3 regions of the Rahnella aceris genome follow, and region 1 is predicted to be linked to each of the others. Evidence: predicted binding sites of a transcription regulator. Region 1 holds the regulator's gene; each other region holds the start of a gene.

What was found. Region 1 encodes sigma-54, which starts transcription at its own class of promoters, with help from an activator protein. Its sites were predicted from a motif close to GTTGGCACANNTTTCGCTNT; they were not measured.
Region 2: a site for sigma-54 is predicted at 3,880-3,899, ahead of glnK (P-II family nitrogen regulator). Genes of this name have one in related genera too.
Region 3: a site for sigma-54 is predicted at 1,263-1,282, ahead of glnA (glutamate--ammonia ligase). Genes of this name have one in related genera too.

Annotation. Positions count from the first base shown of each region.
Region 1 is NZ_JAADJV010000002.1:541,423-552,510, forward strand. Features, by position in the region: gene lptA (lipopolysaccharide ABC transporter substrate-binding protein LptA) at 1-483, shown strand, start outside; gene lptB (LPS export ABC transporter ATP-binding protein) at 490-1,215, shown strand; gene rpoN (RNA polymerase factor sigma-54) at 1,317-2,750, shown strand; gene hpf (ribosome hibernation promoting factor) at 2,774-3,061, shown strand; gene ptsN (PTS IIA-like nitrogen regulatory protein PtsN) at 3,160-3,642, shown strand; gene rapZ (RNase adapter RapZ) at 3,710-4,564, shown strand; gene npr (PTS phosphocarrier protein NPr) at 4,561-4,833, shown strand; gene GW591_RS14855 (BglG family transcription antiterminator) at 4,859-6,778, opposite strand; gene dagF (2-dehydro-3-deoxy-phosphogluconate aldolase) at 6,995-7,735, opposite strand; gene GW591_RS14865 (DgaE family pyridoxal phosphate-dependent ammonia lyase) at 7,732-8,859, opposite strand; gene GW591_RS14870 (amidohydrolase/deacetylase family metallohydrolase) at 8,849-9,982, opposite strand; gene GW591_RS14875 (DUF4310 family protein) at 10,064-10,711, opposite strand; gene GW591_RS14880 (DUF4311 domain-containing protein) at 10,725-11,088, opposite strand, start outside.
Region 2 is NZ_JAADJV010000001.1:2,527,635-2,538,722, forward strand. Features, by position in the region: gene GW591_RS11550 (MGMT family protein) at 1-176, shown strand, start outside; gene GW591_RS11555 (YbaY family lipoprotein) at 245-826, opposite strand; gene tesB (acyl-CoA thioesterase II) at 1,098-1,964, shown strand; gene amtB (ammonium transporter AmtB) at 2,105-3,394, opposite strand; gene glnK (P-II family nitrogen regulator) at 3,480-3,818, opposite strand; gene GW591_RS11575 (SmdB family multidrug efflux ABC transporter permease/ATP-binding protein) at 4,160-5,992, opposite strand; gene GW591_RS11580 (SmdA family multidrug ABC transporter permease/ATP-binding protein) at 5,952-7,724, opposite strand; gene GW591_RS11585 (Lrp/AsnC family transcriptional regulator) at 7,861-8,316, opposite strand; gene GW591_RS11590 (PLP-dependent cysteine synthase family protein) at 8,437-9,480, shown strand; gene cof (HMP-PP phosphatase) at 9,651-10,472, opposite strand; gene GW591_RS11600 (SgrR family transcriptional regulator) at 10,665-11,088, shown strand, end outside.
Region 3 is NZ_JAADJV010000008.1:104,825-115,912, forward strand. Features, by position in the region: gene typA (ribosome-dependent GTPase TypA) at 1-991, opposite strand, end outside; gene glnA (glutamate--ammonia ligase) at 1,463-2,872, shown strand; gene glnL (nitrogen regulation protein NR(II)) at 3,125-4,174, shown strand; gene glnG (nitrogen regulation protein NR(I)) at 4,182-5,594, shown strand; gene hemN (oxygen-independent coproporphyrinogen III oxidase) at 5,659-7,032, opposite strand; gene yihI (Der GTPase-activating protein YihI) at 7,220-7,771, opposite strand; gene yihA (ribosome biogenesis GTP-binding protein YihA/YsxC) at 8,351-9,001, shown strand; gene GW591_RS24315 (spot 42 RNA, inhibition of DNA synthesis) at 9,140-9,187, opposite strand; gene polA (DNA polymerase I) at 9,352-11,088, opposite strand, start outside.

The DNA of each region.
Region 1 (11,088 bases):
TTTGCCTTAAAAGACGATACAACGAAACCGATCACCATTGATTCAGCAAACCAGGCGCTCGACGTCAATACCAATACCGCGACCTTTACCGGCAATGTGGTCGTCAATCAGGGTACGATCCAGGTTAAAGCCGACAAAGTGGTCGTCATCCGCCCGCAGGGGGTTTCCGGTAAAGAAGTGGTAGAAGGTTACGGCAACCCGGTGACGTTCTACCAGATGCAGGATAACGGTAAGCCGATTAAAGGCCATGCACAGAAAGTCCGCTACGAAGTGGAAAATGACCTCGTCACGCTGACCGGCAACGCTTACCTTGAGCAACTGGACAGCAATGTGAAAGGCGACCGTATTACCTATCTGGTACAGAAACAGCAAATGGAAGCCTTTAGTGATAAAGGTAACCGTGTGACGACCGTTCTGGTACCTTCGCAGCTGCAACAAAAAACGCCTGCAGCGGGCGGCCAGCCGACCAAAAAGAGTAACTGATATTTTATGGCTAAATTAATCGCAGAGAATCTGGCAAAGGCATACAAAGGCCGTAAGGTCGTTGAAGATGTCAGTCTGATGGTCAACTCGGGTGAAATCGTCGGGTTATTAGGGCCAAACGGTGCGGGTAAAACCACCACCTTTTACATGGTCGTGGGCATCGTCCAGCGCGATGCGGGCCGCATTATCGTTGATGATGAAGACATCAGCCTGCTGCCGCTGCATACCCGCGCCCGTCGCGGTATTGGCTATCTTCCGCAGGAAGCCTCCATTTTCCGTCGTCTGAGCGTATTTGATAACCTGATGGCGGTGCTGCAGATCCGTGACGATCTGACCAAAGAACAGCGTAATGACCGCGCTAATGAATTAATGGAAGAGTTCCATATTTCTCATTTGCGCGATAACCTCGGTCAGTCACTGTCTGGTGGTGAACGCCGTCGTGTTGAAATTGCCCGTGCACTGGCAGCGAACCCTAAATTCATCCTGCTGGATGAACCGTTCGCCGGGGTTGACCCGATTTCCGTTATCGACATCAAAAAAATCATTGAGCATTTACGTGACAGCGGCCTCGGCGTACTGATCACTGACCATAACGTTCGCGAAACACTCGACGTTTGTGAACGCGCGTATATCGTCAGTCAGGGGAAATTGATCGCCCACGGCACGCCAGCCGACATTCTTGCTGATGAACAAGTTAAACGTGTTTATCTTGGTGAAGAATTCCGTCTGTGATCTGTGCCGCCGGAACCGTGCCTGTTTCAACCTACACTGAAACAGGCCGTCTCTGACAGAAGTGTTGCCGTTTTCACTCATCAACGGAATTAAGCCAAGATATGAAGCAAGGTTTGCAACTCAGACTCAGCCAACAACTGGCAATGACTCCTCAGTTACAACAGGCCATCCGCTTGTTGCAACTATCCACGCTTGAGCTCCAGCAGGAGATCCAACTCGCGCTGGAGAGCAACCCTCTGTTGGAACAAACCGACCTTCATGAAGAAATCGACTCGGTAGAAACCACCGACAGCGAAGGGTTAGACACCCGCGAGGCACTCGAGCAGAAAGACATGCCGGAAGAGTTGCCGCTGGACGCCACCTGGGATGAGATTTACACCGCAGGCACGCCGTCAGGCACCGGCAATGATTACAGCGACGATGAGCTACCGATTTACCAGGGCGAAACCACGCAGACACTTCAGGATTACCTGATGTGGCAGGTCGAGCTGACGCCGTTCTCTGATACCGATGCCGCGATTGCCACGTCAATCGTCGATGCAGTGGATGACACCGGTTACCTGACCGTCTCCCTTGACGACATTCTTGAAAGCGTCGGTGATGAAAATGTCACCATGGACGAAGTCGAAGCCGTACTTAAGCGCGTTCAGCGTTTTGATCCGGTGGGTGTCGCCGCCCGTGACCTGCGCGACTGCCTGCTGATCCAGCTTTCTCAATATGCGACTGACACGCCTTTCATCACTGAAGCCCGTCTTATCATCAGCGAACATCTCGATTTGCTGGCGAACCATGATTTCCGCGCACTTATGCGATCAACCCGGTTAAAAGAAGATACACTGAAAGGAGCGATGCTCCTGATCCAGTCTCTTGATCCGCGTCCGGGCCAGTCTATCAACACCGGCGAATCCGAATACGTGATCCCGGATGTGCTGGTGCGTAAAGTGTCAGGTGTCTGGGCGGTAGAACTCAATTCCGACAGCATTCCGCGTCTGAAGATTAACCAGCAGTACGCCGCGATGGGGAATTCCGCACGCAGCGACAGCGACGGGCAATTTATCCGCAGCAATCTGCAGGAAGCCAAGTGGTTAATCAAAAGCCTGGAAAGCCGTAACGACACGCTGTTGAAAGTGACGCGCTGCATCGTTGAGCAGCAGCAGGCGTTCTTTGAACTGGGTGAAGAATTTATGAAACCTATGGTACTGGCAGATATTGCCAGTGCCGTGGAAATGCACGAATCGACGATTTCACGTGTGACGACGCAGAAGTTCCTGCACAGCCCGCGTGGCATTTTCGAACTGAAGTATTTCTTCTCCAGCCATGTCAGTACAGACAGCGGTGGCGAGGCATCGTCAACCGCGATCCGGGCGCTGGTGAAGAAATTAATCGCAGCGGAGAATCCTGTAAAACCGCTCAGTGACAGTAAGTTAGCGACCCTGCTTTCCGATCAGGGAATTATGGTTGCGCGTCGGACTGTCGCCAAATACCGAGAGTCTTTGTCCATCCCGCCCTCAAACCAACGTAAACAGTTAGTTTGACCTCAACAGAGAAGGAAGACATTATGCAGCTCAACATTACCGGACATCACATTGAGATCACGGATCCCCTGAGAGAGTTCATCACGTCGAAGCTGGCTAAGCTTGAGCAGTATTTCGACAGGATTAATCAGGTGTATGTGGTGTTGAGCGTGGAAAAGGTGCAGAAAGTAGCGGAAGCCACTTTGCATGTGAACGGAGGCGAATTACATGCCACCTCGGAACATCAGGATATGTACGCAGCGATTGACGGACTGGTTGATAAACTGGCCCGACAGTTGAATAAACATAAAGACAAACTGAAACAGCACTGACATTCATGTAGCCAACCCTGTGCTACAAACCTTCGGGCATCGGCTTGTGACCTTCGGGAAACGAGCCGATATAGCTTTAAGGGTGAAACAGCGCAAAAGTGAAAGATGACATGATTAACGATACTGCAATGCAATTAACGTCGGTGCTTAATGCCGAATGCACCAAAAGCGGCGTTCATTGCGCCAGCAAAAAACGCGCACTGGAAATCATCAGTGAGTTGGCCGCCAAACAATTAAATTTGTCGCCGCAGGTGATTTTTGACGCCATTTTGACCCGTGAACGTATGGGGAGCACCGGGATCGGTGCCGGGATCGCCATCCCGCACGGTAAGCTGGAAGAAGACACTTTACGTGCCGTCGGCGTATTCATTCAGCTTGAACAACCGATTGCTTTTGACGCCATCGATAATCAGCCGGTAGATTTGCTTTTTGCCTTGCTGGTACCGGCAGATCAATGTAAAACCCATTTACATACATTATCTTTAGTCGCTAAGAAATTAGCTGATAAAACAGTGTGTCGCCGTCTGCGTGGCGCGCAAAGTGACGAAGAACTGTTCCAGATAATGACTGAAAACGAATAAATTGCTGATTCCCGGTACAGTGCCGGGAAAATGAATTCTGCACACTGAATGCCAGGGGAGTGACACCATGGTGCTGATGATTGTCAGCGGCCGTTCCGGTTCCGGGAAGTCGGTTGCCCTACGGGCACTAGAAGACATGGGTTTTTACTGTGTGGACAACCTGCCGGTGGTGTTATTGCCGCAGCTTGCCCAGACCCTTGTTGAACGTAATACATCAGCGGCCGTCAGCATTGACGTCCGTAACATGCCGGAAACACCGGAAGTTTATGAGTATGCGATGTCACAACTGCCGGAGAGCTTCTCACCGCAGTTGTTATTCCTTGATGCCGACCGCAATACTCTGATCCGCCGCTACAGCGACACCCGTCGTCTGCACCCGCTTTCCAGCAAAAATCTGTCCCTCGAAAGTGCCATTGATGAAGAAGCCGATCTGCTCGAACCACTGCGTTCGTCTGCGGATTTGATCATCGACACCTCCGAAATGTCCGTGCATGAACTGGCAGAAATGCTGCGTACCCGTCTGCTGGGTAAACGCGAGCGCGAACTGACGATGGTGTTCGAATCCTTCGGTTTCAAACACGGCATTCCGATTGATGCGGATTATGTTTTCGATGTGCGTTTTCTGCCAAACCCGCACTGGGATCCGAAACTGCGTCCGATGACAGGCCTTGATAAGCCGGTCGCGGCGTTCCTTGACCGTCATACTGAAGTGCACAACTTTATTTACCAGACCCGCAGCTACCTCGAACAATGGCTGCCGATGCTGGAAACGAACAACCGCAGCTATCTGACCGTCGCCATTGGCTGTACCGGCGGTAAACACCGTTCGGTCTATATCGCAGAGCAACTGGCCGACTATTTCCGTTCCCGCGGGAAAAATGTGCAATCCCGCCATCGCACGCTGGAAAAACGCAAATCATGACGGTGAAACAAACGGTAGAAATCAAAAACCGGTTGGGTATGCATGCCCGCCCGGCAATGAAGTTGTTTGAACTGGTGCAGAGCTTTGAATCAGAAGTGATGCTGCGCAACGACACGGGCATTGAAGCGGAAGCCAGCAGTGTCATCGCGCTGCTGATGCTCGATTCCCCGAAAGGTCAGAAAATCGAAATCGAAGCCACCGGCCCCGATGAAGAACAGGCATTGACGGCAGTGGTAAATCTGATTAATTCAGGTTTTGATGAAGACTGATAATTAACGCACTCTTTGAGCCGTATTAAATGCGGCTTAAACAGTCGATTGCAATGGCCTTGAAACTCTCAAAGTTTTCGCTGCTCAGCAGACGGCTCATTGAGCGTTCCCGCACAAACGTCACGAACAAATCGTAAATCGCCATCGCCTCTTCATAATCTGCCTTGCTGATTGCCAGCAGGAAAATCACGTGTGCTGTCTCCCCTTCTCCCCACGCAATGCCCTGCGGAGAGAGCAACGTTATCACCACGGTTTTCTTCGCCAGCAGCCCCAGCGAGTGCGGCAGCGCAATCCCTTCCCCCAGCATGGTCGAGACAATTTCCTCGCGCTCAACCACCGACGGATAAAACGCCTGATCGACGTAGCCTTCGGCTTCCAGCTGAGAGCACACATGGCGGAATAACTCCGCCTGCGTCATCGGTTCATCGATGATCATGAAGTGTTTTTCGTCGAAGAATTTTTCCAGCATATAAGGCCGGGTGCGATCAACCAGTACCAGCTTGCCAAGCTGCTCCATCTGGTATTCGGTCGGGAATGGCGACAGCACCACCACCGGTTTATTCTTCTCGCTGATGCGGGCGTTGGAGATGATGAAATCTTCGTCGATGTGTTCCAGTTGTTCGTAATCCCGCAACGTCACCACCTGTTTCATCACCAGCTGCGGATATTTGCGGCTAATCTGCGCCTGAATCATACGGATGGTCGAATTGCCGGTGTCGCATACCAGCATCACCTGCGGATGTCGCTGATAACCGATGTTGTAATGCCGCTCCAGCCCGACGCCGATATGCAGCACAAGAAACCCAATCTCGTTTTCACTCAGGGTGTACGGCGTGTATTTCCCCCAGCTCGACACCGCCGCCAGCGTGACGTCATACGCCATCGGGTAATGCTGTTTGATGTTGTTCAGCAGCGGGTTGGGGATATTAATCTGGTATTTCACCCGCGTAATCATGGTTTTGATATGCGTCAGCAGATCAGCGCGCAGCTGTTTATCACCTTGTAAATCATAACTATAGTGCGAATTGATATACGACAGGATGTAATCGACCAGCGATTCGTCATCGTCAGCATTAATGTCCGTTGGCAGGATTTGCTGCACGCGACGCGCGGCGATATTCACCCGCAGATAAGCTTCTTCAGAGGCCGGAATTTCCTTGCCCACCAGACTTTTCAGCTCCGCAGCCAGCCGCACAGAAACGTGTTTGACCGCCGGGTCACCGTCTTCAGCATCAAAATCAGTCAGCGGATAACCGCCGGCAATGCGTTTAATGGCCACCGCGCAATAGAGAATCAGATATTGTTCACCTTCGTCGGTCAGTTGAATAGAAGACTGCGTCAGAAGCTGATGCATAAAGCGCGTCAGCGGCACCAGCGCTTCCGACTCCAGGCTTTCCGCCTTCAGCAGCGGATTGGCCTGTTCTTCGGCATCGAGCTGGAACAACAAGTCGGTCAGGCAGGCGCGGATTGCCAGCTCCGCACCAAACAGCTTCATGCCATAGCGCGGCTTGGTTTCAATATTCAGATGATAGCGGGCCAGATGCTCCCTTACCTCAGCCATATCATTTTGCAGGGTTCCCCGGCTGACAAACCATTCATCAGCCAGATCTTCCAGCTTTAATGAAAAAGCTGAGGTCAAAAAGCGGATCAGCAGCGTCTTCACCCGCTCTGCGGCCGTACGCGGCGTCGGATTCGGTTTACGTTGTGTCGACTGCTGTAACGACGAGAACAGGCTCTGATCATCAACGCGCAGCTGATACCCGCTGCCACGGTTGTGTACGAAGGTCGCGCCATAGTCCGCGATGATTTCATTAAGCGCAGTGATATCCGCACGGACCGTCCGCGTCGACACCGACAGGCGTTTTGCCAGTTCATCCTGAGGCAGCGTTTCGGTTTGCAGCGCATCAAACAGTTGCGCCAGACGTTGATTGGGAAATCTCACCATTGTTCTTCCATATTATTCCGGCTACGGCGCGATCACCCTTTACGACGAACTGCCGACCGCCACAGAGTCATCGATAAACGCGGTTTGCCGTTTTCGGCAAATACCTTGAATCAGGTGATGTTATCGCTTCGTTGATTGATTGCGTAAATATATTTGCCATCCGGTAACAACATCAGTGTGCCCGGACGGCTTACCGCGCAGGAAAGGTCAGAACCTTCAGCCCACCAGCTTTTTGACGCTGGCCAGCAGGGTTTTCACATCGTCAGGACGGGTGTTACCGGTGGCGCTGTCGATAATCGAGCTGTAGATATGCGGGATGATTTTAGTGACGCCCGCCGCCAGCGCGATTTCCATAATCGGCTCGAAGTTTTCTAAATCGATACCGCCGGTCGGTTCCAGCCAGAAATCCTGTTCCGCACAGGCACGGGCCACGGCAGCGAATTCATCACGGGTTTTCAGGCCACCCATCGGGAAATATTTCACCGAGCTGCCGCCCATATCTTTCAGCAGCGCAATGGCGGTTTCCACCGGCACGATGGCGTCCGCAGAAGCAGAACTCAGCGGTCCGGTATTGATCTTCACAAAGCCGGGTTTACCGGTGGGTGAAATCAGACCGTTGACCACGCTGTCGTTTTGCCCAAGCATTCCACGGCTGGTACCGACGCCGGTAAAGACCTGATTGACGTGCTGCGGCTGAACCTGCGCTGAAATCTGGCTGACCATCAGAGACTGACGCGGATCGCCCGCGCCTAAACCGACAGACAACGCGTTTTCAATCAATGCGGCATACTCTTTCATGTCCGCCACCGCACTCGCGACGTCTGGATAATTTTTGGAAAGCACACCGACCAGTACATGACCTTCTGCCGCTTCATAGATATCACGGGCATTGTCTTTCGAGCCCGCCAGCACATTCAGGCACACGCGGTCACGATAGAAATTTGGGGTCAGCTTCATGCTTTGTCTCCGCTGAAAAGTTGTTTAAAACGTTGTGCGACGATGGTGAGCTGCGGCGGCGTCACGCTGCGCACATCGACTTCGATCTTGCCTTCGTTGGCGCGGTAGCCACGGAAATAAATCGCGATATCGCCGTTTTTCATGGCGTCCACAATGGCTTTGGTTTTCCAGCCCAGTACCGCTTCATCGAAAGTGATTTCCGTACGGGCGATATCACGTCCGGCGCTGTCCCAGACCACGCGTCCGGTAACACCGCTGATTTCATTCAGGCTGGCGATAAATGGCGTCATCTTGTCGACCATTTCCTGCCCGGTGGTTTTCGGCAAGGTGAGATAGCTTTCGATAGCCTGCGTCAGGCCAAGAATGCCTTCTTTGCCGACTTTCATCGCACGACCAATCCCGCCCGATTGCAGTTTTACCCATTCGACATACTGTTTTTTGCCGAGCACCAGCCCGCTGGTCGGCCCTTCGATGGCCTTCGCGCCACTGTAAATCACCAGATCCGCACCCATCTCGTAATAACAGGTCAGATCTTCTTCCGCGGCGGCATCGACGATCAGCGGCACATTGTGCTTACGCGCCACTTCAGCGGCTTCCGCAACCGACAAAATGCTTTTCTGCACTGAGTGGTGCGATTTTATGTACATGATTGCAGCGGTACGCGGGGTGATGCAGGCCGCGAGTTGTGCGGCAGAACATTCGTTGGCATAACCGGCTTCTACCACCTTGCCACCGCCCATCGTCACCATCGTCGCGACCGGTGCACCGAAATTCACGTTATGGCCTTTTGGCAGAACGATATCGTGCGGGATTTCCAGTGGCGCGGCGTGCAGGTTTTCCAGCAGCCAGGCGTCATCTTTGACGATCACCGCCGCCACAGATTGCGCGATCCCGGCAGAAGCGCAGGAAACCACCACCGCGTTTTCGACGTTTAGCAGTTTCGCGATGTAAGCGCCGGTTTTGTTCACCAGATCTTTCATCTCAAAGTAATGATTCAGACCGGTATTCACCACTGCTGCGACTTCTTCACGCGGCGTGGAAACGCCCAGCGCTGTCATACGACCGGAAGCATTAATGACTTGTTTTAACTGGTACTTTTCATACAGCGATTGTTCAGAAGACATGAGCAGATTTCCCTTCTTCGGTTAACAGAGTGACGCCCGCGACCACAGCGGCCAGAGGCACCAGCAAACTTTCGCCTTTCACGGACTGTCCTTCGGAATCGATAAACACCTGCGGCGCCTGACGGAGTTCGAACAGGGTCAGATCGGCGTCGGCACCGATTTGCAGACGACCTTTGGCAGGAAGACGCAGCGCATCAGCGGCATGCGATGTAACGCAATCAATCACCTGCGGCAATGTCAGGCCGACGCTGAAGAATTTCGACATCACCGTCGCCAGGCTGTGCACCGGCCCGTTGAGGCGATTGCGGCAATAAATATCGGAACTGATGGTGTGCGGCAAAATGCCCTGCTTAATGGCCAGCTCTGCCACTTCAAAGCTGAAACTCGCGGTGCCGTGACCGACATCCAGCAGCACGCCACGGCTGAGCGCCCGCTTAACGGAATCACGCAGCACGCCTTCCGGCGAGAGAATACGGTTCGGCTTGCCGTTATAGCAGTGGGTAATGATGTCGCCCGAGGTCAGTAAATCTGCGATTTCGTCGAGGTTCGGCGGGTTATTACCGATATGCACCATCAGGGGCAGGTCATCGTTTTCCTGCTGAATTTCTTTGGCGCGCACCAGTGGCTTAATGCCGTTCTGGCCGACCACACTGCTGCTCATGCGCGCTTTGATGCCAATGATAAAACCGGGATTTCGCGCGATGGCGTCACGCACGCCGACCTTGTCGATCTGGGTCATATCCGCCAGTTCGTTCTGCGTGACAATGCCGGTGCGGGCGATATTGAGAAACGCGTAGACGTTGGTTTTCGCCTCACGGGTAATCTGATAGAAATCGTCGACATCATTCGCGCCGGTACTGCCCGCATCGGCCACGGTGGTGACACCGCAGGCCACACCAATCAGATCGGCTTCGTCATGATAAATCGGCGATTTGGGGTAACAGTGAACATGGGAGTCGATCCATCCCGCGCTGGCGTAAACCTTGCCCTGAAGATCGAGAGTCTGGCGGGCGGTGGCACCGCAGGGCAACGTGCCAATGGCGGCGAATTTGCCGTCGCGGATTGCAATATCAGTCAGGCTGCCGTCTGCGCGTAATGCCTGCCGGATGATTAAGTCATACATACGACGTTCTCCATAATCTCGGGCGTCAGGAGTGTTCCTGACGCCCGTTTACTGCAGCTTTTCTTCTGTACTACTGCGTTCTTACAGTGAAACCGGGAAGACAGCGCCCAGCACCATTGCGCCGAGAATGGCACCACCGGTAATCGGTTTTTGCCACAGATAGAAACCCAGTGCGCCAATCAGCGAGCCCAGACCGATAGGAATCGATGCCGCCATCGCTGACAGGATAATCAACGGCCCGAGGAAGCGGCCGGAGGCATTACCCGCACCCATCATCACGTCAGCGCCGTAGGTAGAATTGCTCTGATTGATGGTGAATTTACGTGCCAGAATGATGATGTAACCGACGGCTAACCCGAGGATCAGGCCGGTTACCAGCGAGGCCGCGAAGTTCGCCACCGGGAAGATAATCCCCGCGCCGAGCAACAGTGCCGGGACGCCCAGGCCGATACCGGTCTGGATCGCACCACCGATATCGAGAATACCGACCAGCGAACCTTCGATGATGCGGGCAAACAGAAAGCTGGCACCGAAGGCCGCCACTGCGCCGTACACGCCGGTATCCATGCCGGAACGCAGCATTGATACAAACGCCACTTCGTTAAACGCACCGATGCCGTACAGGTAATACATGTGTGTCCCGGCGAAAACACCGGAAGACAGCAGTCCGACAAAAATCGGGAACGACCACTCGGCGTACCAGAAACCACGTTTGGCTTGTTCTTCCATTGTCATGTTCCTCTTACTTGCCGCTGAGTGAATTGTGAATGCCGTTCAGCCATGTCGGGACGTCCAGCATGAATGACTGCAACAGTTTGACGTCGAAGCCACGGAAGAAACCGCTGAGGACGAACAGCGCGATAATCGCCGCCATCATCACTTTGGTGACGTGGTTCCAGCCGCTTTCTTCGACGCCTTTACCGATCAGGATACCCAGCACCAGACCCGGTACGGCGTTACCCATGATCATCTGCGCCAGACCACCAAAAATAGTGGCCCAGAAACCGGAACGACGTCCTGCATCGATCGCCGCCAGCCAGAAAATCACCGGCATCACGGTGTTCACCAACAGGTTGGCCGCAGGCACCAGCACTTTGATTGCCGTG
Region 2 (11,088 bases), on a different contig from region 1:
TACTCAAGAAATTGCCGGAAGGCAGCACTCTTCCCTGGCACCGGGTGATAAACCGGCACGGTGAAATCTCTTTGCAGGGCGAAGACTTTAAACGTCAGCGTCAGGCACTGCTGGCCGAGGGCATCACGTTTAAGAAAGGCAAAATCGATTTAGAGAAATACGGCTGGAAATGGTGAATGCCTGCCTTCAAAACGCACATAAAAAAGCACCGCGAGAGCGGTGCTTAGCCATCATAAGTGATGAATTAATAGGTCGTTGGTTGTGCAGGTACCATACTAACCGGTGCAGGCGAAGTGCCCAGTCCTGGATTTGACGGGTTAGTCATTGGTCCCAGGGCACTGGGTTTGGTCGCTACAGGGACGGCGACAACCGGGACAAGTTGCAGATCGGCACGTGTACCCTGACCGTGATTAATCACTTCTTTAATGGAGTCAGTGATGAAGGTCATCTGACCATTGATGGTTACCGCCGCACTCAGCAGAATACGCGCGTTAGGGGCAATTTCCTGCGGGTTATACGGCAGGATGAAGGTAAACGGTGCCTGTTTACCCTGAGTTCTCGCCACCTTTTGCGAAATCACGCGGGATGGCGCATCCGCCACCGAAGCATCAGACAATGTCACCGTCAGGACAGCATCCGGTGGCAAGGCTACACGCTGATTGATAAACACGCTACCCGATACATTCGGGCCAGTGATCGCAGGTCCGGTGTCCGGGCTAGCCGCCGTATTCACAGGAGGTTGCTGCGCTGGTGCCTCATGATGCTGTGCGCACCCGGCAAGAGTCAGAGACAGCGCGGTTCCACCTACTATCTGCCAAAGTTTCATTGATCGTACTCCCTTTTTTATTAGTCGCTTGTCGACAAGCTGTAATAAACGCCGACGATGAATTTAGTGACTTTAACCAGCTTACCTACTAATCATGGCACAAAAGTCTGAGGTTTTCCTGTCAGCGGCCAAACAGATCTTCTGACAAAACGTAAGATCCACTATGATTAACAGGTTAGACCTGTCGGTTAAGGCGTATTTCAGAAAATTCCTGCCTGCATTACCCCGAACAACTTAGGTCGATTTCTCCGGTAACTTTCATGAGGCCACTATGAGTCAGGCATTAAAAAATCTGCTGGATCTGCTTGATCTGGAAAAAATTGAAGAAGGGCTGTTTCGTGGTCAAAGTGAAGACTTGGGTTTACGTCAGGTCTTTGGCGGTCAGGTCGTAGGCCAGGCATTATATGCCGCCAAACAGACTGTCCCGGCGGAACGTGGTATCCATTCTTTCCACAGCTACTTTTTGCGCCCGGGTGACAGCAGCAAGCCGATTATCTATGACGTGGAAATCCTGCGCGATGGCAACAGTTTCAGCGCCCGCCGCGTAAAAGCGGTGCAGCATGGCAAGCCGATTTTCTATATGACGGCGTCGTTCCAAAGCCAGGAAAGTGGTTTTGAGCATCAGAACACCATGCCGGATGTGCCGCCGCCGGAAACACTGGTATCAGAATCAGATATTGCTAAAAATCTGGCGCATCTGATACCGGAAAAATTCCGCGAAAAATTTATTGGTCATAAGCCTATTGAAATGCGTCCGGTGAAGTTTCATAACCCGATGAAAGGGAGTGTCGAAGAGCCTAACCGTGCAGTGTGGTTCAGGGCCAACGGTGAAATGCCAGATGATTTGCGAATTCATCAGTATTTACTGGGCTATGCGTCTGACTTCAATTTCCTGCCTACGGCGCTGCAACCCCATGGCATTGGCTTCCTTGAACCGGGAATGCAGGTCGCGACCATCGACCATTCGATGTGGTTCCACCGCCCGTTCCGCATGGATGACTGGTTGCTGTATGCCGTCGAAAGTACCTCTGCATCCGGTGCGCGTGGTTTTGTGCGTGGACAGTTTTATACCCGCGATGGCGTGCTGGTCGCCTCCACGGTACAGGAAGGGGTTATTCGTCAGCGAAAGCCTGAATAATCATCATTAAAGAGCGCCCTGTAAAAATGGCGCATTAAAAAGGGGCGATAACATTATCGCCCCTTTTGCATATCATCATTATTTTATTATTTTTAACTCATTAATGAGAGAGTTAGCGCACTACTTTCTCTGAAATCTCATTATTGGTTGTAAGCGTTTTCGCCGTGGCTATTAACATCCAGCCCTTCGCGTTCTTGTTCTTCAGGAACACGCAGACCTACGATCATGTCCGCCACTTTGTAACCGATGAAAGCAACAACACCAGACCAGACCAATGTCACGCACACGCTGAAGAACTGAACCCAAACCTGATGGCCCATGGTCACACCTTCTGCATAACCTACGCCGCCGAGTGAGCTGGAAGTGAATACGCCAGTCAGCAGACAACCTACGATACCGCACACACCATGAACACCGAACACGTCACAGGTGTCATCAACACGCAGCCATTTTTTCAGGGTAACCACACCCCACAGGCCAGTGATACCGCCTACGAGACCGATGATGAGAGCACCACCCACGCCGACCGTACCACATGCAGGTGTGATAGCGACCAGACCTGCGATAGCACCGGAGCTTGCGCCCAGCAGTGAAGGTTTACCACGCACCATCCATTCAACCAGTGTCCAGGACAGGATTGCACCAGCCGTTGCAATCACCGTGTTCAGGAAAGCCAACGCGGCAACAGGGCTTGCTGCACTTGCAGAACCTGCGTTGAAGCCGAACCAACCCACATACAGGATTGATGCACCAGTGAAGACCATTGGCAGGTTGTGTGGTTTGAAAGCTTCTTTACCGAAACCGGCACGTTTACCCAGCAGATAAGCCCCCACCAGACCTGCGATAGCGGCGTTGATGTGAACAACAGTACCACCGGCAAAGTCCAGCGCACCATCAGCAGCCAGGAAACCGCCTGCCCACACCATGTGAGCCATCGGGATGTAAGAGAAAGTCAGCCAGATCACAGTGAAAATCAGAACCGCTGAGAAACGTACACGTTCAGCGATACCGCCCACGATCAGCGCCACAGTGATACAGGCAAATGAGCACTGGAAAGCAACGTGGATCATCTGGGAGAAGGTGCCTGTCACGGAGTCCAGGCCGATGCCTTTCATCATGACGTTACTGAAACCACCGAAGAACGCGTTACCTTCGCTGAAGGCCAGACTGTAGCCGTAGAGGATCCACAACACGCAGACCAGAGCAAAGGTGACAATAACCTGAGTCAGCATGGACAAAACGTTTTTAGAACGCAGTAAGCCACCGTAGAACAACGCCACGCCCGGTACGGTCATGAACAATACCAGCGCGGTACAAATCATCATAAAGGCGTTATCAGCACCGTTTGCCGCTGCTGGCGCTGCTGCCATGGCAAGCGAAGGCAGCAAAGCCACGGCACCAAGCCCCATCATGGATAAAAGTTTTTTCATTATTAACCCACCCCTGTTTCTCAAAACTGTTTTTTCTAATCTGATTTATCTCAAACCGATTGGTATGAGAGATAAAAGCCTGAAATTACAGTGCTGCTTCGTCGGTTTCACCAGTACGAATACGGATAACACGTTGCAATTCAGCAACGAAAATTTTGCCATCACCGATCTTGCCGGTATAGGCCGCTTTGCTGATCACATCGATCACTTCATCAAGCTGATCGTCTGCAATAGCAATGTCGATTTTTACTTTTGGCAGAAAGTTCACGCTGTATTCCGCGCCACGGTAAAGTTCGGCATGACCTTTCTGACGGCCAAAACCTTTAACTTCCGTTACGGTCAGCCCCTGAATTCCAACAGCAGACAGCGCTTCACGCACGTCTTCCAGCTTAAAAGGTTTGATCACCACAGTAACCAGCTTCATTGTGCCACTCCTCGAATTAAGGGCTTGCCGCGAGAGGATTCGCGCCCGATACGGATTGGATAAAGCAAAGGATGTGCCAGAGTTGAAATCGGGCGCAGATTCATGCAATTCCCGCGTAATACGGCATTTTCAGAATAATCGTGACCAGGCGCACAGTTGTCATGCCATATGCAGCACAGCAGCACACGCACCATTTAAGTGCTCACCGCTGCTTTTTAGTGCACCCGAATTGAAAAAGGGTTCTGCCTGCATGAATACAGTGCGGGGAAAAGAAAAACAGGAAATGAAAAACGGAGAAAGAAGAAAGCCGGTGCCGCAGGGATACGGCACCGATGCAAAGATTATGCGTTTTCTGTTGCAGGCATAATCTGTCCGGCAGAAGCCAATTGCTGTCCGGCAAGTTGCAACTGATACATCTGATAATACCGGCCTTTTTCTGCCAGCAGTTGCAAGTGATTACCCTGCTCAACAGCCTGGCCACGGTGCAATACCAAAATATTATCGGCATCCACAATCGTCGAAAGCCGATGTGCGATAACCACAAGCGTAGTCTGCTGCCGGATAGCCCGTAATGCACGCTGAATAGCCTGCTCGGTGCCGGAATCAATATTGGCCGTTGCCTCGTCAAGGATCAGAATTTCCGGTGCCTGCACCAAAACGCGCGCCATCGCCAGTAATTGTTTCTGCCCGACAGAAAGATTATTGCCCTGCTCTCCCAGACGCGTATTCAAACCTTCGGGCATTTCGCGTACCAGCGGTGAGAGCTGCACAATGTCCAGCGCGTGCCACACCTGCGCTTCATCAATATCACGGCCTAACGTGACATTAGCGAACACGGATTCTGCCAGAACCACCGGATCCTGCTGAACCATTGCAATACCTTTGCGCAGGCTGGTGTGCGATAAGTCGGCGAGGTTACGTCCGTCAACCCTGACCTCACCTTTGTTTAACGGGTAATAACCCATCAGCAGATTTGCCAGCGTACTTTTACCACTGCCGGTATGTCCAACCAACGCCACAAAACCGCGCGAAGGCACGTGCAGGGAAATATTTTCCAGCACCCATTTATCCGGGAGGTAAGCAAAGCTGACGTCTTTGATGTCAATCTCGCCGCTGGTGAGCAACTTTTCGTCTGGCCCGTATTGCTGTTGCGTCCTGTCCATCAAATCAAAGATACGTTCACCGGCAACGACTGCCTGCTGCATAATCGATTGTTGTGAGGTCAGTTCAATCAGAGGCTCGTTGAGCCGTCCGAGATAATTGATGAAGGCGTACAGAACCCCAACGCCCACAGAACCTTCGGCACTGAATCCAAAGAGAATGAGCAGACCGCATAAAATCAACGACGAGAATAAGCTGAGCAAAGGACGCAACAGAAATCCTTCCAGTCGCAGCGTTTGCATGCGGGCCAGGTAGTGCGACTGGCTGGCGCGGGCAAGTCGTTCGCCAAACCTTTTCTGCTGACGGAATTGCTGAATCACATTCATACCGTTGATGACTTCATTGAAGCCATCATTAATATCCGCCAGATAAGCGCGTACTTTGCGCACCACCGGCGTACTGTAAATCTGGTACAGCCCCATCACGACAAATACGGCCGGGAAGATACAAATTGCCACCGATGCCAGTCGCCAGTCGAGGCTGAACATCGCCACCAGCATCGCACCAATCAGGGCGATGCTGCGTAAGACTGTCGACACCACGGTCACATACAGATCACGGATAACTTCCGTGTCATTAGTCACGCGGGAAATCAGCTGACCTACAGGCTGTGTATCAAATGCGCTCAACGGTTGCCGTAATGCCGCATCCATGACTTCGGTGCGCAAGCATTGGACGACCCCCACCGCAGCACGGTTGAACAACAGTGCCTGAAAATAGTGCAGGCTTGCTGCCAGGAATTGCAGGAAGATAAAACTCAGCGCGAGCAAACTGACTTTCCCCCACGGCATTTCACCTTTAGCCACGTAGTGATCGATAAAGAAGCTGATTAATATAGGGCCGGTCACTTCCGCTGCCGCTGCAATCCACAACATCAGAACCGCATAAGACAACGGCTTGCGGTAAGGTTTCCCGTATTTCAACAGGCGCTTTAGCGTTGGCCAAAGCTTCTGAATTTTAATTTTTTTGGGTTCAGCCACGGTGTTCCGGCTCCTTTTCCTGTGACACATCATCCAGCGCAGCTTCTAATTGCTGATAACGGAACATATCGCGGTACCAGCCGGCTTCGGCAGCAAGCTGGTCATGATTGCCACGCTGCGAAATACTCCCCTGGCTGAAGACCAGAATCTCACTGGCTTCGGTCAGTGCAGAGAGACGATGTGCGCTGATGATCACCGTACGGTCATTTCCCCACTGACGCAGATTGTGCAGAATCTGGTGCTCCGTCCGGCCATCAACGGCGGATAAAGCATCATCCAGGATCAGAATTTCGGCTTTGAGGAGCAATGCGCGCGCAATCGAAATACGCTGCTTCTGACCACCCGATAACATGACGCCGCGCTCGCCGACTTCAGTTTCATATCCCTGAGGCAATCGCAGAATGTCATCATGAACGCTGGCGAGACGCGCGGCTTCTTCAATCTCTTCCTGCGTGGCATCAGGCCTTCCGAGCGCAATGTTCTGCGCGACAGTGTCTGAGAACAAGAAAGGCGTCTGACTGACAACTGCCAGCCGGGCACGCCAGTCATCAAGCTGGATTTCTTTAAGGGATAACCCGTGATAGGACACGTCACCGTCAGTGACATCGAACTGGCGCTGAAGGAGTGAAAGCAGCGTACTTTTACCGGAACCTGTCGGACCGCATAACCCCAGCATTTGCCCTGGTTGCAGGGAAAAAGTAACGGTCGTTAAAGCAGCGTGGCTATTTTCCGGATAATGGAAATCGTTGATGTGAGCCTCAAGCGTCGCGCGGCCTGCCGGTAACGGTGTTGTGCCATCAACAACAGCCGGGGCTTCCTGTAACAGGCTACGGATACGGCTGTAAGCCGCGCTGCCACGTTCGACAATGTTAAACATCCAGGCGAGCGCGAGCATCGGCCAGATCATCAGGCCAAGGTACATCACAAAGCTGGTGAGTTCACCCAGCGTCAGGTGGCCATTGACTACCATCCAGCTACCGCCGCCGATGGCCAGCAGGTTTGCCATACCGATAGAGACATAGATGGTCGGATCAAAGCGGGCATCAACACGCGCGACACGCATATTTTTTGCACCGGTATCCGCAGCCACATCAGCAAACTGCGATGACTGATGATTCTCCAGGCCAAAAGCTTTGATCATACGGATACTGGTCAGGCTTTCCTGCGCCTGATCGTTAAGCGAGGAAAACGCCGCCTGTGCGGTTTTGAAACGGGAATGAAGTTGATCACCATATCGCTTGATAATGATCGCCATTACCGGCATCGGCACCAGCGACAATAACGTCAGTTCCCAGCTGATCTGCGTTGCCATAACGATGAGTACCGCCAGCCCCATGACCAGCGAATCGACCAGCGTCAGCACGCCCTCTCCCGCAGCGAACACCACCCGGTCGACGTCATTAGTCGCACGGGCAATCAAATCACCGGTGCGATGGCGCAGATAAAAAGCGGGATGCTGACGGCTCAGCTGACGGAAAAAATCCTGTCGTAGTTCAACAGCAAGCTGATAAGACGCGCCGAACAGCAGCACGCGCCAGACATAACGCAGCAGATACACCACAACAGCCGTGCCGAGCATCAGGCCAAGCCACGCAAAAAGCACGCCGTAAGACATTTGTTTTGACGTAACACCATCGATAATTACGCCCACCAGTTTTGGCGGCAGTAATTGCAGAACGGCGATAATGACCAGTAAGGCGACGGCACCCAAATACCGGCGCCATTCACGCCGGAAGTACCAGCCTAATTGTGCAAACAATCTCACGCAGTGTTTTCCATACAAATAATAATAATTTTATTGAGTTAAACCGGCGACAGAAAGACCAATTTTCTCTTCAGGCCGACAAGGATACCAGAGTTAACAGGGGTTTCTGATGAAACTTTTTACTGCAACTTTTGCATTAAATCGGCAATGCGGTGGTCGATTTTATGCGCTCCATCGCAAAACTTGAGGTCACGTCGTTCAGTCCTGGAATGCCATTCACAAGTCGCTTGTAAAAGTTATCGTAGCTTTTCATATCGGAGACCTGAACTTGCAGCAAATAATCGTACTCGCCCGCCATCCGGTAAAAACCCAGCACCTCTGGAAACGCTTCGACTTGCTGAACAAATCGCTGATACCACTCACTGTTGTGATGCTGGGTCTTAATCAGCACAAATGCTGTCAGGCTAAGTCCCAGTTTCTCAGCGTCAAGTAACGCCACTTTTCCGCAAATAATCCCGTCATCTTCAAGGCGCTTTATTCTTTTCCAGCAGGGGGTGGTGGTGAGGTTGACGGCCTCAGCCAGCTCGTTCAGAGAAAGGGTGCAATCCCGCTGTAGCAGCGATAAAAGCCTGAGGTCAATTTTATCTACCATACCGCACTCCAGGAGAAAGTATTTCTCCAAATAAGATGATCCATGGGTCAAAGAGTAACTTATTTCTCTGGTGATTACGTTATTCTTTATCTCATCAAAACACTTAAATGAGCCTGCAACATGCGCAATTCCTGGGTCACTCACGCCATTAAAGAAATCGACGCCGATTATCAACGTTCAGCCGACACACATTTAATTCGTCTCACGCTGAACGACTTTCCTGGAATTTCGTTGTATCTCAAAGATGAAAGCACGCATCCTTCCGGCAGCCTGAAACATCGTCTGGCACGCTCATTGTTTTTATATGGCCTGTGCAATGGCTGGATCCGCGAAAATACGCCGATTATTGAAGCGTCTTCGGGCAGTACCGCTGTCTCCGAAGCCTATTTCGCGCGTCTGCTGGGCCTGCCCTTTATTGCCGTAATGCCCGCCTGTACAGCCCCGCGCAAAATTCAGCAAATTGAGTTTTATGGTGGTCGCTGCCACTTTGTCGAAAACTCAGGTCAGATTTATGCTGCCTCAGAGCAGCTCGCTAAAGAGCTGAACGGCCATTATATGGATCAGTTCACCTACGCAGAACGGGCCACCGACTGGCGCGGAAACAACAACATTGCAGACAGCATTTTCCGTCAGATGTCCCGCGAACCGTATCCGGTGCCGCGTTATCTGGTGATGAGTGCGGGTACCGGCGGAACGTCCGCAACGCTAGGCCGCTACATCCGCTATCAGGGGCACGATACCGAACTGGTCGTGGTGGATCCGGAAAACTCTGTCTTTTACGATTACTTTCAGCAACGTGATGCCAGCGTTACCGCTCAATGCAGCAGCCGCATTGAAGGCATTGGCCGCCCGCGCGCCGAACCCTCATTTATCCCCGACGTCATTGACAGCATGATGCAAGTACCTGATGCTGCAAGCATTGCTACCGTTCGCTGGCTTGAACAGGTACTGGGGAGAAAAGTCGGCGGCTCGACGGGAACCAATATGTGGGGGGCATTGCAACTGGCAAAACAAATGCGCGAGAAAGGTGAAACCGGCTCGATCGTTACCCTGCTTTGCGACAGCGGTGAACGTTATCTGAATACCTACTTTGATGACAACTGGGTAGCGAAGAATATCGGGGATATTTCCGTTTACGCTGCACAACTGGAAGGTCTCAACTGAATATCCTCGAAATCATTCGAACTACAACAAGGCAGCAAATGAATGAATCCCGATGAGCTTACAAGAGTAAGTGATTCGGGTGAAAGAATGCAGCTAACGCAGTTGTAGTTCGAAGGATGAAGGGGAAAAAAGCCGGGACAGTTAAAGTGAACCCGGCTTGCTGCAATACCTTAATATTCGGGGGAATAGGTGAGGTGTGGAGTGTGCAGCCAGTGTTGCAAAAAGTGAGACACAGCCTGATTACGGCAATGTCCGATGATTTGTAAATGAGAGGCCTGTTCTTTCAGCACCGGCAAAGCGTTGCCCATAATCAGCCCCATCCCGACACTTTCCAGCATTTCCTTGTCGTTCATGGCATCGCCGAATGCCATGCATTCAGACATATCGATCCCCAGACCTGCAGTGAGAAGCGCCAGAGCACTGCCTTTATTACTGCCTGCGGGCTGCACATCCAGACAATCTGCCGCTGAAAAACACAGGTCAAGACGCGGGCCGAAATGCGCTTCCAGTTGGGGTACCAGCGCCAGCAAGGTTTCATGCGGTGCGCAGAAACACACTTTGCTGTTACCAGAATCAGGCAATAAACGCAGATCCTGTAACTGATAGCGGAAGCCGCTGAACTGATGCGGGATCAGCAAATCCGGATCGTCCAGAGACGTAAACCAGCCATCATCACGGAATACATGCTGGCTGGCAGGTGTATCCCATTGTGTGTGCAAAAGCTCGTGTGCACAATCTTCGGACAAGTCACTGGCATGCAACCGGTGCCCGGACAAGTCATGAATTCGCGTGCCGTTTCCGGTGATCAGAAAACCGTCCAGTCCGATGTTCGCCAGAATATCTTTCATTTCGAGATAATGACGGCCGGTGGCAAACGTCAGTTTTACCGGCTTTTCAGCCAGCTGACGCAATGTTGCCAGTGTTTTTTCGCCCAGCGTGTGATCGGGTAAAAGCAGAGTGCCATCCATATCAAATGCAGCTAAACGGAACATATTTTCTCTCAGAAAAGGAATGATTTTCACCCTCAAAGTATGGACTGCGATTTGCGGAACTAATAGTGAACAGTTTGTGAATACTGTTCCGGTTTTAGCTCACACTCTGGCTCTTCGCTGCAAGCCAGCGCACCATACGCACGATATGATGAACAGGTTAATTCACAGCAAAAATAAGGTTCCGTATTTACCGTGCGCCTGCAAAACCGGCTTAATCAATTTCAGCGTTTATACCTGAAGACCGGACAAGTTCCGGTTCAATTTACCGTGGCCGAACTGGCTGAGATTTTCTGTTGCAGTGAACGTCATACCCGAACGTTGCTGAAACACTTTCAGGATGCGGGCTGGATTGACTGGCAATCCCAAGCAGGTCGCGGGAAGCGTGCGTCACTTTGCTGCCTGAAAACCCCCGAAGAATTGCGGGGAGCCTGTTTGCAGGAGTTGCTGAAAAATGGCGAACATTCGGCCGCGTTGCAGCTAAGCCAGCTGGATCCGAGCCATCTCAATGCACTGCTGGCGCCGCATTTGGGCGGGCAATGGCAGGAAGATGCGCCCACGCTGCGTATACCCTATTATCGCCCTCTCCAGCCTTTAGATCCGCTGACGTTGACCGGCC
Region 3 (11,088 bases), on a different contig from region 1:
TCTGACGTGAAGTCACATACTTACCTTCTTTACCACAGAACGGAGAGGTGTTTACGTTGAAGTACATGGTTACTGTTGGTTCATCAACGCTCAGCGCAGGCAGAGCTTCAACATTCGCCGGATCACAGATTGTGTCGGAAATGTTCAGTTCGCCCAGGCCGGTGATTGCGATGATGTCGCCCGCTTCAGCAACGGTGGCTTCGATACGCTCAAGACCCATGTGGGTCAGAACTTTACCGACTTTACCGTTGCGGGTTTTGCCTTCGCTGTCGATGACAGTGATTTGCTGGTTAGGCTTAACGGTACCGCGTTTGATGCGGCCGATGCCGATGACGCCAACATAGTTGTTGTAGTCCAGCTGAGAGATTTGCATCTGGAACGGTGCTTCCATCTCAACTTGTGGCGGAGATACGTGGTCAACGATCGCCTGGTACAGCGGGGTCATGTCTTCGGCCATATCGTTATGGTCGTTACCCGCGATACCCATCAGTGCTGATGCATAGATGATTGGGAAATCGAGTTGTTCGTCGGTTGCGTCCAGGTTTACAAACAGGTCGAAGACCTGATCGACAACCCAGTCAGGACGCGCGCCAGGGCGGTCAACCTTGTTGATTACCACGATCGGTTTCAGACCATTAGCGAAGGCTTTTTTGGTCACGAAACGGGTTTGCGGCATTGGGCCATCCATTGCATCCACAACCAGCAGCACCGAGTCGACCATTGACATCACACGCTCTACCTCACCGCCGAAGTCGGCGTGTCCTGGGGTATCCACGATGTTGATGCGGTAGTCTTTCCAATTAATGGCGGTGTTTTTTGCGAGGATGGTAATCCCACGCTCTTTCTCCAAATCGTTGGAGTCCATTACGCGTTCAGTGGCTTCTACACGCTCTCCGAAAGTACCGGATTGTTGCAGCAGCTTGTCGACCAGGGTGGTTTTACCATGGTCAACGTGGGCAATAATGGCGATGTTACGCAAATTTTCGATCACAGCTTTGCCTCAGGCATTAGAAATAGCGCGCTATTGTACACGTATTAAGCGAGGTTCTAAACAAGATCACAAGGATCTTGTTGAAACAACTTATGGATGGCTACTTTGTGATCCCTTTCACGGTGCAAAAAGACCACTGAACCATTATGACGCACCATTATAGTGCTTTCACTCTCACAGTTAGCACCATTTTAGTGCGAGAATTCCGTTATGGTGCATACTTGTCGAGTGCAAAAGCCCTGTAAAATGGCGTTGTTTGCATTTTCTCAAAGTTGGCACAGTTTTCGCTAATAGTTTTTAGAGTAAAAGTTTTTTAGGGTAAAAAATTTTTTACAGGGTGAAGAGCCTGACCAGACAAATAATAGCGCTGTTCAGTCTACACGCCAGTTCCAGTAAGGCTGTTATTTCCAACTAAAGACCAAAAATGGTTATTCGTTCCACGACGATAATGAGAAATTCGGGAGAACTAGTATGTCCGCTGAACACGTTTTGACGATGCTGAATGAGCATGAAGTGAAATTCGTAGATTTACGCTTCACTGATACCAAAGGCAAAGAACAGCACGTCACCATTCCTGCGCACCAGGTTAGCGCTGACTTCTTCGAAGAAGGCAAAATGTTTGACGGCTCTTCAATCGGTGGCTGGAAAGGCATTAACGAATCTGACATGGTCTTGATGCCAGATGCGAGCACTGCTGTTCTTGACCCATTCTACGAAGAAACTACCCTGATCATTCGTTGCGACATCCTTGAGCCAACCACGCTGCAAGGTTATGACCGCGATCCACGTTCTACCGCAAAACGTGCAGAAGATTTCCTGCGCTCTTCCGGTATTGCGGACACCGTTCTGTTCGGGCCAGAGCCAGAATTCTTCCTGTTTGATGATGTGCGCTTCGGCAGCAGCATCTCCGGTTCTCACGTCGCTATCGATGATATCGAAGGCGCATGGAACTCAAGCACCAAATACGAAGGCGGCAACAAAGGCCACCGTCCTGCAGTAAAAGGCGGTTACTTCCCGGTTCCTCCGGTCGACTCCTCTCAGGATCTGCGTTCTACCATGTGTCTGACCATGGAAGAAATGGGTCTGGTTGTTGAAGCTCACCACCACGAAGTGGCAACCGCTGGTCAGAACGAAGTGGCAACCCGCTTCAACACCCTGACTAAAAAAGCTGACGAAATCCAAATCTACAAATACGTGGTTCACAACGTGGCTCACGCATTTGGCAAAACTGCGACCTTCATGCCAAAACCAATGTTTGGCGATAACGGTTCAGGTATGCACTGCCACATGTCTCTGTCCAAGAACGGTAACAACCTGTTCGCTGGCGACAAATACGGCGGCCTGTCTGAAATGGCACTGTTCTACATCGGCGGTATCATTAAGCACGCTAAAGCAATCAACGCCTACGCTAACCCGACCACCAACTCCTACAAGCGTCTGGTCCCGGGCTACGAAGCGCCAGTAATGCTGGCTTACTCTGCGCGTAACCGTTCTGCATCCATCCGTATTCCACACGTATCAACGCCTAAAGCGATGCGTATCGAAGCACGTTTCCCTGATCCAGCGGCTAACCCATACCTGGCGTTTGCTGCACTGATGATGGCTGGCCTGGACGGTATCATCAACAAGATCCACCCTGGCGATGCGATGGACAAAAACCTGTATGACCTGCCACCGGAAGAAGAAGCAGAAATTCCAAAAGTTGCAGGTTCACTGGAAGAAGCCCTGAACGCACTGAACGAAGACCGCGAGTTCCTGACCCGTGGTGGCGTGTTCACTGACGACGCTATCGATGCTTATATCGGTCTGCGTAAAGAAGAAATGGACCGCGTGCGCATGACTCCGCATCCGGTTGAGTTCGAACTGTACTACAGCGTTTAATTTTTCGATTAAACCGGACTCAGCGCTCGTCTTCGGGCTGGCGCTGAGGGTAATACCCGACTGAAGGCCTGTGTTCACAAACCCTTCAGCGTCAAAATTAAGTAAGACGATTTATATTTGTTGCCGTGGAAACTTTCAGCCCATCTCCGGATGGGCTTTTTTCTCCACACTCTTTCCTGCTCAACCCCTCTGACCCGTGATTTCACCGGGTAGCGAGATAAAATGCACCAATCAGGTGCGGGAGACTGCGGTATGGCAACTGGCAAACTGCCCGATGCTGGGCAGATCCTGAATTCCTTAATCAACAGCGTTCTGCTGTTAGACGACGAATTGGCTGTGCATTATGCCAATCCGGCAGCTCAGCAGTTACTGGCGCAAAGTTCCCGAAAGCTTTTTGGCACCCCTTTGCCAGAACTGGTGGGATATTTTTCGCTGAACATCGAATTAATGCGTGAAAGTCTGACAGCCGGACAAGGCTTTACAGACAGTGAAGTGACGCTGGTCGTAGACGGCCGCGCGCATGTGTTGTCGCTGACCGCACAGATGCTGCCAGAAGGTTTCATTCTGGTGGAACTGGCGCCGATGGATAATCAGCGCCGCCTGAGCCAGGAACAATTACAGCACGCTCAACAGGTTGCTGCGCGTGATTTGATCCGCGGTCTGGCACATGAAATCAAGAATCCGCTCGGCGGGTTGCGTGGCGCAGCACAATTATTATCCAGAGCGCTGCCCGATCCGGCCTTGCTGGAATATACGAAAGTCATTATTGAGCAGGCTGACCGTCTGCGTAATCTGGTCGACAGATTGCTGGGCCCGCAACGTCCGAGCCAGCATGTGACACAAAGTATTCACCAGGTTGCGGAACGGGTTTGCCAACTGGTCTCGATGGAGAAGCCGGATAACGTTCAGCTGGTGCGGGACTATGATCCGAGCCTGCCTGAACTGGCGCACGACCCCGATCAGATAGAACAGATTTTGTTAAACATCACCCGCAACGCATTACAGGCGCTGGGGGAGGAAGGCGGCACAATTACATTACGCACGCGTACTGCTTTCCAGATTACGTTACACGGCGTGCGTTATCGTCTGGTGGCCCGTATCGATATTGAAGATGATGGCCCCGGCGTACCGGCGCATTTGCAGGACACCCTTTTTTACCCCATGGTCAGTGGCCGCGAAGGGGGCACCGGTTTGGGCCTGTCCATCGCGCGCAGTTTGATTGATCAGCATTCGGGTAAAGTTGAATTTAACAGTTGGCCAGGACATACCGAATTCTCGGTATTCCTGCCTATTCGCCAGTGAGGTTCTTATGCAACGAGGGATAGTCTGGATCGTCGATGACGATAGCTCCATCCGCTGGGTACTTGAACGTGCGCTCACTGGAGCCGGTTTGACCTGCACCACGTTTGACAGCGGCAATGAAGTGCTTGATGCCATTGCGACTCAAACCCCTGACGTTTTGTTATCAGATATCCGTATGCCCGGGATGGACGGTTTAGCGCTGTTAAAGCAGATTAAACAACGTCACCCGATGCTTCCGGTCATCATAATGACAGCGCACTCCGATCTGGATGCTGCAGTCAGCGCCTATCAGCAAGGTGCGTTTGATTATCTGCCAAAACCGTTCGACATTGATGAAGCCGTGGCACTGGTTGAACGAGCCATCAGTCATTATCAGGAACAACAGCAACCGGCACGCAGCCAGCCTGCGAGTGGCCCGACCGCAGACATTATCGGTGAAGCGCCCGCTATGCAGGACGTATTTCGCATCATCGGCCGTTTGTCCCGTTCTTCAATCAGCGTGCTGATTAATGGGGAATCCGGTACCGGTAAAGAGCTGGTCGCTCACGCCTTACACCGCCACAGCCCGCGCGCCAAAGCGCCCTTTATCGCGCTGAATATGGCTGCTATCCCGAAAGACCTGATTGAGTCCGAATTATTCGGCCACGAGAAAGGGGCGTTTACCGGCGCCAACACCGTCCGTCAGGGACGTTTTGAACAAGCCGATAACGGCACGCTGTTCCTCGATGAAATCGGGGATATGCCGCTTGATGTGCAAACCCGTCTGCTTCGCGTGCTGGCAGATGGCCAGTTCTATCGTGTTGGCGGTTATGCGCCGGTAAAAGTGGACGTGCGTATTATCGCTGCGACTCACCAGAATCTGGAGCTACGGGTTCAGGAAGGGAAATTCCGCGAGGATTTATTCCACCGCCTGAACGTTATCCGCGTCCATCTGCCGCCGCTGCGTGAACGTCGTGAAGACATCCCGCGTCTGGCACGTTACTTCCTGCAAGTCGCGGCTAAAGAGCTGGGTGTGGAAGCAAAAAACCTGCATCCGGAAACAGAAACGGCACTGACGCGATTGCCATGGCAGGGCAATGTGCGCCAGTTGGAAAACACCTGCCGCTGGCTCACCGTCATGGCGGCGGGTCAGGAAGTGCTGATTCAGGATTTACCCAGCGAACTGTTTGAGACCTCGGCCCCTGAAACCGGTGGTCAGAGTCTGCCAGACAGTTGGGCGACATTGCTGGCACAATGGGCAGACCGTGCGCTGCGTTCCGGTCATCAAAACCTGCTGTCAGAAGCGCAACCTGAAATGGAACGTACATTACTGACCACGGCGCTGCGCCATACACAGGGACATAAACAGGAAGCGGCACGGTTGCTGGGCTGGGGGCGAAATACCCTGACCCGAAAACTGAAAGAACTGGGCATGGAATAAAAGTCCTCGCACCAGACAGCAAAACAGCCGCTTATGCGGCTGTTTTTATTTGCAGAGCAGACTGTCAGATAACGCGGGAGAATTGTTGCTGGCGCACCTGACGTCGCAGATAAATATCAAAGCACATACAGATATTACGGATCAGCAAACGCCCGCGCGGTGTCACCTGAATATGTGTGCCACTCACCTCAACCAGCCCGTCTTCAGCCAGCGGCTTCAGCAGTGCCAGATCATCAGCAAAATAATCGGTAAAACGAATGTCGTAACGCTGTTCGATATCAGCAAAATTCAACTCAAAATGGCAGATCAGAGATTTAATGACATCACGACGAAGGCAGTCATCATTCGTCATTTCCAGACCCCGCCATAAGGCATGTCCCTGCTCTTCCACATGAGCGTAATAGGTTTTGATATCTTTTTCGTTCTGCGCGTAGGTATCGCCGAGCATGCTGATGGCCGAAACGCCCATTCCCAGCAAATCACTGTCGCCCTGTGTGGTGTAGCCCTGGAAATTGCGGTGCAATTTTCCTTCGCGCTGGGCAATCGCCAGTTCGTCTTCAGGGCGAGCAAAGTGATCCATCCCGATAAAGCGATAGCCGAAACCGGTCAGTGAAGCGATGGTTTCCTGCAAAATTTTCAATTTCTCTTCCGCGCCAGGCAAATCAGCATCTTTGATTTTGCGCTGAGCGGCGAACAATTTTGGCATGTGCGCATAATTGAACACACTCAGACGATCAGGGTTGAGCTCTGCCACACGCTGCAGCGTGTAAGCAAAACTTTCTGCCGTTTGTTTCGGCAGACCGTAAATCAGATCGATATTAGTCGAGTTGAAACCCAGCGCCCGGGCGCGTGCAATGAGGGCAAAGATGAAATCTTCATCCTGCTCACGGTTAACCAGAAGCTGCACTTCTTTGTTGAAATCCTGGACCCCCATACTCAGGCGGTTAAAGCCTTCGCTGCGCAGATGGTCAAGCACATCAAGCTCAATTTCACGTGGATCTACCTCCAGTGACATTTCCGCGTCGGGCAGGATATCAAAGTGTGCCCGCAGAAGGCCCATCAAACGGCTTATCTGCGCTTTATCGAGGTAAGTCGGAGTACCACCGCCCCAATGCAGCTGACTGACCTGACGACCTTTAAAGAGCGGTGCACGGTGACTGATCTCTTTTTCAAGCACGTTGAGATATTCTTCGGCTTTATGCTGCTGGCGGGTCACCAGTTTATTGCAGCCGCAGAAGTAGCAGAGCTTATGGCAGAAAGGAATGTGCACGTACAATGAGAGCGAGCGTGCCGGATAACGGGCAGCCGCATTTTCGAAAGCGGTATTATCGTAGCGTTCACTGAACTCAAGTGCTGTTGGATAGGATGTGTATCGCGGACCCGAATAATTGTATTTCTGGATCAGCGCTAAATCCCAGACGGTAGTCTGTTCTGACATGGGGTACTCACTCCTTCCGGCGTCGGATGCGACCGGTTCGCTTTACAGGCAGGCTTTGAGCCTGCCGTGCAAAGGTCGCTCTGCGCAAACGTGCTTTGGTTTTCGATAACCGGCGTAGTTTACCGAATAACCAAAGCAGATAACATGCAAAGAGTAAGGCTATTGCCGGGATGACCCAGCGCATAGCTTAGAAACCCTCTTTTGGATTTCCGCGCTTGAGCAACTGCATCATGTCTTCGTTTTTCACTTCTTCTTCGTCATCTTCATCTTCGCCGAGTTCGATGCCGAGGATTTCCATCAGAACGTCGATGCGATCAAGTGTCTGATCAACATAAGCCTGATCTTCTGCGCTTAATGCTTTGCCATCGTCGATGAGATCCAGCAAAGAATCCAGACGCTCATCATTTTCGAGTAACGTCAGTTCTTCTTCCGGTGTCATCTTAGGTTTTGCATCTTGCTTCGGCTGTGCGGCTTTTTTAGCTTTCGCTGCATTGTTCGTAACGGTCTCAACGATCAAAGGCACGGCTTTTTTGCTACCGATACGCGGATCGGCTTTTTTCGTGCCCGCGCCGCTTTGGTTCTGAGCCGCATCCGGATTGGCGCGTGAGCCTGCTTTATGGCCACGGCGCTTGTTGTCACGCTTGCGTTCGCGCGCTTCGATATCAAGCTCGACACGACTTTTCTTCTTCGTTTTAGCTGTCGCGGTATTGGCGCGCGGTGCTTTCGCTGGCTGTTTCATGGCATCTGCTCTTAGGTGTGTACATTTAGTATAGATTTGCGCCGGAATCTAGCAGAAAGCGGGCAAAGAAAAAAGGCAGCAAGGTAACCTTGCTGCCTTTTTCTTTCCTTCCTCAGAAGGATATTCATCAAATACTTTCCCTGTATAGCATCAACGTCCCGGTTTTTCCTTTGCCTTTCAGAGCCTCCGGCTCCGTTCATCCTTAAATCGCGATGCATTTCCCGTGATCCCTGAATGCAATTTTCGTCCCTGTTTCCGTTCTCGCCTTCACCGCGTAAGAAATACTTTACCCGACTGGCACAAAGGCTCAAGATACCCGCCAGCCGTCTTGTCGATTTCATAACGACATCAATTTTATCTTATTGAAATTGAATAACATTAAAAAATTCGGCGACAAAACAAGCGAAATAACCCGCATCATGAATAGCAAATGTCTTACATCATGAAGGCAATTTCCCCCGCCTTCATCTCTGTGGTCCCTTCGCCTCATCATTCGGATTTTAAAAACACGAACGCATCTCGGCTGTGTTGCAGTTATAATCGCCAGCCAGATACTCATGCCTCACGGAGACGCACGCTTTGACCAGCCAAACTTACAACTATCATATGACCCATTTCGTCATGAGCGCCCCGGATATCCGGCATTTGCCATCTGACGCAGGCATTGAAGTCGCATTTGCTGGTCGTTCAAACGCCGGCAAATCCAGTGCGCTGAATACCCTGACACAGCAGAAAAGCCTCGCGCGTACCAGTAAAACGCCTGGCCGTACTCAGCTCATCAACCTGTTCGAAGTGAAGCCGGGCATCCGCCTGGTCGACTTGCCGGGTTATGGCTACGCGGAAGTACCGGAAGAAATGAAGCGCAAATGGCAGCGCGCGCTGGGCGAATATCTGCAAATGCGTAACTCCCTCAAAGGTCTGGTTGTGTTGATGGATATCCGCCATCCGCTTAAAGATCTCGATCAACAAATGATTCAGTGGGCAGTTGATGTGGGTACGCCGGTCATGTTGCTGCTGACTAAAGCCGACAAACTGGCTTCAGGCGCACGTCAGGCGCAGATAAAAATGGTCCGTGAAGCGGTGAAAGAATTCATGGGTGATATTCAGGTAGAAGCATTTTCCTCACCGAAGAAAATGGGCGTGGATAAACTGAGTGACAAACTGAACACCTGGTTCAGCGAAATCCCGCCGGAAGTGCAGGAAGAAGAGCTTTCTAACGAAGGCGAATAGTAGCGCCCCGGGAACGGGGAAATGTAAGTAAAGAACAGAAAGGGGTGACCGCAAGGTTGCCCTTTTTTATGGGTATAACGCTATGAAAAATCCAATAAAAAACGCCCCAGACATAAATGCCTGGGGCGGCTAAAATATTCAGCCAAATCCGATTACGTGAAGTAAAAGGTCTGAAAGATAGAACATCTTACCTCTGTACCCTACGAGAGAAACTTTACCCTATTTTCTGACGGGGAAAAAGAACTTTTTGTAGTTTACTTACACAAAAATCGCGGATTATGCGATCACTCTCATGGTATGAGCACATAATCCTGTAGCTTAATTACAAAAAAAGCTTAATAACTATTCACTTAGTGAGCCTGATCCCAGTTTTCGCCAGTGCCCACATCTACTTTCAGTGGAACGGCCAGCGTCATGCTTGCTTCCATAAGATTACGGATTTTTTCGCTTGCCACTTCCACATCATCTTTATGCACTTCAAACACCAGTTCATCGTGTACTTGCATGATAATGCGAGCACGCGGCGCATCCGGTTGTTTCAGCCAGTCAGCGACGCTTATCATCGCACGCTTGATAATATCCGCAGCCGTTCCTTGCATCGGGGCGTTGATCGCTGCACGCTCCGCACCTTTACGGCGCATGGCGTTACTGGACTTAATGTCTGGCAGATACAGACGGCGACCATCCAGCGTTTCAACGTAACCCTGCTCAGACGCCTGAGTGCGGGTGCGTTCCATGTATTCCAGCACGCCCGGATAGCGCTCAAAGTACAAATCCATATAACGCTGGGATTCTTTGCGCGGAATATTTAGCTGGCGCGACAGACCAAAGGCGCTCATGCCATAAATCAGGCCGAAGTTAATCGCTTTCGCACTGCGGCGTTGCTCACCGGATACTTTCTCCAGCGGCGTACCGAAGACTTCTGCGGCAGTCGCGCGGTGGATATCTTTCCCCTCGGCGAACGCTTTCAGCAAACCTTCATCCTTAGATAAATGCGCCATGATACGCAGTTCAATCTGCGAGTAGTCGGCAGCGAGAATAATGTAGTCTTTCGGCGCGATAAACGCCTGACGGATGCGGCGACCTTCGTCATTACGCACCGGAATATTTTGCAGGTTTGGATCACTGGAAGATAGACGCCCGGTGGCAGTCACTGCCTGATGATAAGACGTGTGCACACGTCCGGACTGCGGATTGATCATCAATGGCAGTTTATCGGTATAGGTCGATTTCAGTTTTGCCAGACCACGATATTCAAGAATGACTTTTGGCAGCGGGTAATCCAGAGCCAGCTCAGCCAGAACTTCTTCATTAGTCGATGGCGCGCCACCCGGCGTTTTCTTCAGAATCGGTAATTTCTGTTTTTCATACAGAATGGCCTGCAATTGTTTGGTCGAAGACAGGTTGAAAGGTTCTTCTGCCAGTTCATGTGCCTTGTTTTCCAGCTCATTCAGACGGATAGCCAGTTCTTTTGAGTGGGCGGCGAGGATATTCTGATCAATCAGAACGCCAGTGCGCTCGATATGAGACAGCACAGGTACCAGCGGCATTTCGATATCCGTGAAAACAGTCTTCAGGGATTCGCTTTCCGCAATCCGAGGCCACAGTGCCTGATGCAATTGCAATGTTACATCAGCATCTTCCGCCGCATAAGGCGCCGCTTGCTCCAGCGCGATTTGGTTGAAGGTCAGTTGGTTCTTGCCTTTACCTGCGATCTCTTCAAAACTGACGGTCTTATGGCCGAGATAGCGATCGGCCAGGCTGTCCATATCATGGCGGCCAGATACGCTGTCGAGCACATAGGACTCGAGCATGGTATCAAAGGCAATGCCTTTTAATTCGATGTCATAACGCAGTAACACGCCGCGGTCGAATTTCAGGTTCTGACCCACTTTCAGCTGCTTTTCATCTTCGAGTATCGGCTTGAGCTGTTTCAATACTTCATCACGATCCAACTGTACCGGCGCATCCAGATAATCATGAGCAACCGGTAAATAGGCTGCTTTACCTGCTTCTGTAGCAAAAGATAAGCCAATCAGATTGGCGGTCAGCGTATCCAGACCATCCGTTTCTGTATCGAATGCAAA